Regions from separate parts of the Mesorhizobium maamorense genome, predicted to be linked through region 1. Evidence: riboswitches for the same ligand, from Rfam matches in the RefSeq annotation. Region 1 holds a riboswitch; each other region holds the start of a gene.
The links. Region 1 has a riboswitch for cobalamin ahead of ACIU1A_RS13745 (CbtB domain-containing protein). Riboswitches for the same ligand answer to the same signal wherever they lie in the genome.
Positions count from the first base shown of each region.

Region 2: linked by a shared signal. The riboswitch ahead of metE (5-methyltetrahydropteroyltriglutamate--homocysteine S-methyltransferase) and the one ahead of ACIU1A_RS13745 (CbtB domain-containing protein) in region 1 are both predicted to bind cobalamin.
Region 3: linked by a shared signal. The riboswitch ahead of ACIU1A_RS30060 (aromatic ring-hydroxylating dioxygenase subunit alpha) and the one ahead of ACIU1A_RS13745 (CbtB domain-containing protein) in region 1 are both predicted to bind cobalamin.

Region 1 covers NZ_CP173356.1:2,693,278-2,695,536, forward strand. Annotated here, with positions in the region: gene cobU (bifunctional adenosylcobinamide kinase/adenosylcobinamide-phosphate guanylyltransferase) at 1-23, opposite strand, end outside; gene ACIU1A_RS13740 (CbtA family protein) at 16-813, opposite strand; gene ACIU1A_RS13745 (CbtB domain-containing protein) at 829-1,008, opposite strand; cobalamin riboswitch at 1,044-1,240, opposite strand; gene ACIU1A_RS13750 (aromatic ring-hydroxylating dioxygenase subunit alpha) at 1,374-2,259, shown strand, end outside.
Region 2 covers NZ_CP173356.1:308,451-310,709, reverse strand. Annotated here, with positions in the region: gene ACIU1A_RS02080 (adenosine kinase) at 1-305, shown strand, start outside; cobalamin riboswitch at 687-887, shown strand; gene metE (5-methyltetrahydropteroyltriglutamate--homocysteine S-methyltransferase) at 1,003-2,259, shown strand, end outside.
Region 3 covers NZ_CP173356.1:6,008,915-6,011,173, reverse strand. Annotated here, with positions in the region: gene ACIU1A_RS30070 (DUF680 domain-containing protein) at 1-164, opposite strand, end outside; gene ACIU1A_RS30065 (DUF680 domain-containing protein) at 234-431, opposite strand; cobalamin riboswitch at 886-1,088, shown strand; gene ACIU1A_RS30060 (aromatic ring-hydroxylating dioxygenase subunit alpha) at 1,217-2,259, shown strand, end outside.

The sequences.
Region 1 (2,259 bases):
GTCAGTCTTCCGCGATCAGGCAAAGCTGTCGCGCAGGCTCGTCGCGCTGCCGGTGAAGCGTCCACGCACCACGCCGGCGGCAGCGCCGAGCACGAGCCAGAACACCAGGTTGGTTACGGTCACCGCCACCACGAACTGATGATGCAGGCCTTCCGGAATCGGCGTCTCGAAACTGTCCGGCTGCGGCGCGCCGACAATATGCGGCGCGACGATCAACACCACGCCCAGAATCGCCAGCGGCAGTGATTTGCGGAAGGCGATCAGGGCAAGGCCGATCGCCGTCGCCGCCACCGTCGCCGTCCACCAGATCTGGCGTGGCAGAAGCTCGGCGGCAGGCATGGCCGGCAGTTCCGGCGGCAGGCCGAGGCCCGGCGCCAGCGTGAACACGGCAAAGCCGGCCAGTCCCCAGAACACGCCCTGGCGCCAGTTGCCGATGCCGCCGGCGAATTCCGAAACCGCGACCAGGACCAGCGCGAAGCCGATGCCGGTGACGATGTTGGCAAGCACGCTGAAGGCGAAGCGCTCGAAGCCGTCGGCCGGCGCCCAGCCTTCCTCTCCAGCCGGAACAGCTTCAGCGGCTGCCGGCGCGGCGGAGCTCATGGCATTGCCCGCCGGGGCGGCAGAGTTCATGGCGTTGTTGTCGGTCGGGGCCGGTGCGGTATGGTCGTGGTGGTGGCCGCCGCCGGCCTGTTCGTAGACTTCCGCCTTCAGGATCAACGGCACGGTGGCATAGGCCTGCATGCAGGCGAGAACGACACCGGCCACGAGCCCTGCGATCGCCGCGATGAACACGACGTTGCGAAACAGGTTCATGATGTCAAATCCCTATCAGTGGCAGGGAAACGCCATCGAGTGGCGATAGTCGTGCGCGGCATTGTGGACCGCGTCGATATGCGAGAAACCGACAAAGCCTACGACGAAAACGCCGAGCAGCGCCGCGAGCGCGAGCTGCAGGAGGCGCGACTGCGAGGAGATGGAGGCGCCGAGGGAGACGGAAGCGGTATTCATGTCTTGTCCTTTCACCCTCCACCCGAGGGCATCGAAGTCAGTTTCCTGTCGCCGGCAGGTCTCCTGGCTCGCGGATCAGCGCCCTTCCCCACCTTCCCGAAGAAAATCTTCAGTGGCATATGGAGAGGACTACCGCACACAGTTGCGGGGGCAGCCACGGCATTGGGCAACAAATCTGCCCGCACCGCATTCCCTCTTGGCTCCAATCGGAACCGACGACGAAGGTGACTATAGGGAAAATCGCCGCATCCGGCAAACCAAATTCCGACGGCGACAAGCGCTTTAGCGCCGTCCGGCCGCTTGCTCCGCTGCAATTGACAATTTCCGTAGCCGGGTGTCGGCTGCCATCTCACAGGAGGCCAGCCATGCAGCCCGTCCAGAGCCAGCACGCCCCCTATAACGGCCTCACCCGGGCCGAGCCGACATTGCCGTCGTCGGCCTATTGGGATGCGGCGGCCTACCAGCGCGACCTTGACGCCATCTGGTACAGGAACTGCCTGCTCGTCTGCCGTGAAGCTGATCTCGCCCAACCGCTGGCTTTTCGCACCTTCCGCGTCGGCACCCAGGAGATCGTCGTGCTGCGCGACGACACCGGCGAACTGCGCGCCTTCCACAACACCTGCCGGCATCGCGGCTCGCAGCTTTGCCAGGAACGCGAGGGGCGGCTGAAGGCGCGGCTGATCACCTGCCCCTACCACGCATGGTCCTATTCGCTGCGCGGCGATCTCGTGCGCGTGCCATCGAAAACGCTGCCCGAAGGTTTCGACAAGGCGGACCATCCGCTCTATCGCGTCGCGCTGTCGGTCTGGCGCGGCTTCGTCTTCGTCAATCTCGCGGAAGATGCCGCCGGCTCGGCGCACTCATCCTTCGACCCGGCCTCCGGCGATCTCGGCAACTGGCCGCTGGAATCGCTGGTATCGGGCCATGTGCTGCGCAAGGTGATGAACTGCAACTGGAAGATCTTCTGGGAAAACTTCAACGAATGCCTGCATTGCCCCGGCGTCCACAAGGACCTGTCGCGGCTGGTGCCGATCTATGGTCGCGGCCTGATGGGCCGGCATGACGACCCCGAATGGACCCGCCATGCCGACGATGACGCGCCGGAATTTTCCGGCGGGCTGCGGGCGGGTGCCGAAACATGGTCACGTGACGGCCAGGCGCATGGGCCGGTCTTTTCGGGCCTGACGCCGGCCGAGCACGCCGCCGGCCAGACCTACGCCACCAGCCTGCCCTCGATGTTCATCGTCGGCC
Region 2 (2,259 bases), 2.4 Mb from region 1:
AGGCGCTGGCCCGGATCCGGAAGGACTGCAAAGTCGCCGCCGTGACGCGTTCGGAAAAAGGCTCCGTCATCGCGCGCGGCGACGAGACCGTCGTCATCCAGGCGACCGCCATCAAGGAGCTGGTCGACACGACGGGCGCCGGCGACCTCTATGCCGCGGGTTTCCTGCATGGCTATACGCAGGGCCGCGACCTCAAGACCTGCGGCGATCTCGGCTCACTGGCGGCCGGCCTGGTGATCCAGCAGATCGGCCCCAGGCCAAGGCAGAATCTGCGCAGAGAAGCCGAACTGGCGGGATTGCTGTAGGCGGCATATCGCAAGGTGCTGCCCACCGCACTTGCTGCAGGGCTGTTAAGACAAGCGCGTGCAGAAATGTCGCGTGCCCTTCCGTGAAGGATGGCAGTTTTCTCCAGATTTCGGATTTTGACGGCTCGGAAACATTTACGCTCTTCGGGCCAGCACTGTGGCCGATCATGGTGGCCAACACGCCATTTGACGAAGTCGTTAGCCAGGATCGTGCTGCTAGCGGATTTGCCGGAGCAGCCAGGCACGGCCTGCGCAAAACTGGGGCACAAGCGGCTCAGCTGGACCGGGGCCTTGGACCGTGCAAACCCGTAGCAGGTAAAAGGTTTCACATAAACACATAAACATTTCTTTATACGTTATTGACAGCAACACGAGGGGCTGCGATTGTTCGGGTGTCGTGGTTCTTCGCAAGGCGTTGCCCCAGCGGAGCTAAGAGGGAAGCCGGTGCAATGCCGGTGCTGCCCCCGCAACTGTAAGCGGCGAGCCTACCCACCAATGTCACTGGGGTGAACTGCCCCGGGAAGACGGGGCAGAGGCTGTGACCCGCGAGCCAGGAGACCTGCCACGGTGAACAACGTCCACGGGCGGGGTGTCTGGTGGCCGCGGCAGTTCGGCATTGATGCCGGCCTGTTAGCGCCTTCCTTGTCCCCGCCCCCAACCATCGGGGTATGGAATGAATGTCTCCCAGCAAGTTCCCATAGCAACGCTTGGCGTGCCGCGTATCGGTCGCCGGCGAGAACTGAAATTCGCGCTCGAAAGCTACTGGTCCGGAAAATCGTCTGCTGCCAACCTTCTGGCGACGGCGAAGGCGCTCCGTGCCGCCAGCTGGAGCGAGCAGCACGACCGCGGCGTGTCGAAAATCCCGTCGAACGATTTCTCACTGTATGACCATGTGCTCGACACCGCAGCAATGGTCGGCGCCGTGCCAGCTCGTTACGGCTGGATGAGCGGCGAGGTCCCGCTCGACATCTACTTCGCGATGGCGCGCGGGACGCAAGGCGATACGGCGGGTTGCGGACACGCCAGTCACGGGCATGCAGTTCAGGGGCAGCGCGTAACCGCGATGGAAATGACCAAATGGTTCGACACGAACTACCACTACATCGTGCCGGAGCTTGGCGACGATCAGACATTCGCCCTCTCGTCGACGAAACCAGTCGATCACTTTCTGGAGTCAAAAGAGCTCGGCATCCATACACGCCCGGTCATCCTTGGACCGATGACCTTCCTCAAGCTGGCGAAGTCTCCCGACCAGGGCTTTAATCCCATAGCGCTCTTACCGCGGCTGCTGCCCGTCTACGAGCAACTGCTTGGGAGGCTGGAGCTCTCGGGGGCCGACTGGGTGCAAATTGACGAGCCGGCGCTTGTGCTCGATCTCAACCCGAACGAACGAGCTGCCTTCGAATTCACCTACGGGCAGCTGTCGAAAGCCGCGCCCAAGTTGAAGATTATGCTGGCTACCTATTTTGGGCCGCTGGGAGACAATCTCGAGACCGCGCTTTCGCTGCGCCTGGCGGGCCTGCATCTCGACCTCGTGCGCGCTCCCGAGCAGTTGGTGACGGTTGGTCGGCTCGCACCGAAGGATCTGGTGCTCTCACTTGGCTTGATCGACGGGCGCAACGTCTGGCGCGCGAACCTTAATGCCATTCTCGACCGCATCGAGCCGGTGATTGCCGGCTGGCCGCTGGACCGCGTCGAAATTGCGCCTTCCTGCTCAATGCTTCATGTGCCGATGGACCTGCGGATGGAGACCGCGCTCGACGTGGACGTCGGGTCGTGGCTGGCATTCGCCGCCCAGAAGACTGAAGAGCTGCTCGTGCTGGCCCAAGCCCTATCGGAAGGCAGGGAGGCCGTAGCAGGCGCGCTGAAGGCTTCTGAAGAGGCGGCCGCCGCGCGCGCAATGTCTGGAAAGGTCCATGATCCGCTCGTCCACGGGCGCGTAAGCAGCATTGAC
Region 3 (2,259 bases), 3.3 Mb from region 1:
GCTTGGGCAGACGGCGCCGACTTCTGGACCGAAGCCGTGTGCGCGTTGTCGACCGAGGTGACAGCAGGTTGGTTGGCGCCATTGGAGCCATAGTTGTCGCTGCCGGCGAAAGCGCTGCCCGACACGGCCAGGACGGCGGCGGCAGCAAGAACGATCTTCTTCATTTCAAGTCTCCTGAATTCTCAAATTTCGCCAGGACGGCGGAAGGCCCGCCGTCAACTGGAGAGCGGCTGTTAGTTGTTGCCGAAGAGGTTGCGATCGGCACCCTGGACAGGCGTCTGGGCAGCCGGTTCCGACTTCTTGGTCGAAGCGGTGTACGAGCTGTCGACGGCGGTGGCCGCAGGGGCATTCGAACCATAATGGTCGCTACTAGCGAAGGCGCTGCCGGAAACAGCCAGAAGGGCGGCGGCAGTGAGAATGATCTTTTTCATTTTTTGATACTCCAGTATTTTTCCGTCCGTCTAGCGGCGTGTCTTGGGAGGAAATCGCGTCGTTCGGACAGCCCCGATGTGGGAAGGCCATACCGCCATTTCCAATCACGAAGTTTTTCCGTGTGGACCAAGTTTCCACCACTTGAAATTGTGCCAGAGCCTTCAACATTCGTTTTTTTCTGTTTAGTATCAGATGGTTATGCAAACACGTCGCGCGATCACCAACTGTGTCGAAGGCCCAGTGTTCACACCGTCCTGCACGCATCGTCAACAGAAACGAACCGTTCGGTTCGATTTTAGGGGACGCTAATAGTCACCTCCGCCACGAGACGGAATCCGAGGCGGCGACCTGAGGCTTTCTGCCCCTGCAACGGCGGCCGCATTGTTTCCAATGCGTGTCGCGCGGCATGGATGCGATGTCGTTTTCATGCCGACGACAAGCCGGCGATCATGGTTAGATCCTGCCATCTCAGGTGCCGCCGCGTGACGACGAGGCGGAGAATTGGGAAGCCGGTCAGAATCCGGCGCTGCCCCCGCAACGGTGGTGGAGTTCAGGTCGCAACGGGAGACCACTGGGCAAAGGCCTGGGAAGGTGTCGCGACAGTCCGCAAGGACAGCTCCAGAGCCCGGAAACCAGCCCGAGATGTTGGACTCGACTGATCGCGGCGGGCGGTCAAGAGGCGGATGGTGCATGTCCGGCGCAAGCCGGCGCGGCTTGATCCTTCCTCTCTCCCCTCCGTTCAGTCCTTCGATGCGAGGACAGGACTTCAATGCGAGGACAGGACATGGATGCGCGCAACGACATGCTGAAACGGCTGCAAGGCCGCAGGGACGGCTTCTCGCTCGAGCAGCCCTTCTATACCGATCCCGACTACTTCAAGCTCGACATGGAGCTGATCTGGTACCGCGACTGGCTGTTCATCGGCCATGATTGCGAACTGCCCCGGCCCGGCAGCTTCATCACCGTGCAGATCGGCGACTATCCTGTGGTGCTGGTGCGTGACCAGAAGGGCAACATCAACGCCTTCCACAATTCTTGCCGCCATCGCGGCAGCCGCGTCTGCAACACAGACAAGGGCACGGCGGCGAAGCTCGTCTGCCCCTACCATCAGTGGACCTATGAACTGGACGGCAGGCTGCTGTTCGCCAGGCAGATGGCCGAGGGTTTCGACAAGAGCCAGTTCGGCCTGAAGCCGGTCGCCTGCGAAAGCGTCGGCGGCTACATCTTCATTTGCCTCGCCGACGAGCCGGCGGATTTCGCGCCGATGCGGACGATGATCGAACCCTATTTGCTGCCGCATCGGCTGCGCGAAGCAAAGGTCGCCTTCGAGAGCACCATCGTCGAGAAGGGCAATTGGAAGCTGGTCTGGGAAAACAACCGCGAATGCTATCATTGCGCCGGCAACCATCCGGAGCTCTGCAAGACCTTCCCGGAGGCGCCGACCGTGACTGGCGTGCAAGACGCCGACAGCGACCCGGAGATGCTGGCGCACTGGGCCAAGTGCGAGGCGGCCGGCCTGCCGAGCAGGTTCCGCATCGACCCGGCCGGACAGTACCGTGCCACCCGCGCGCCGCTGCTGCGCGATGCCGTCAGTTATACGATGACGGGAAAACGCGCGGTCAAGAAGAACTTGTCCGACGGCGTTGCCACCGACCGCATCGGCTCCTTGCTGCTCTATCACTATCCGACGACCTGGAACCACATCCTTGGCGACCACGCCGTCACGTTCCGCGTGCTGCCGATCAGCGCCACCGAGACCGCGGTGACGACCAAATGGCTGGTTCACAAGGACGCGGTCGAGGGCGTCGACTACGACCTTGCCGAACT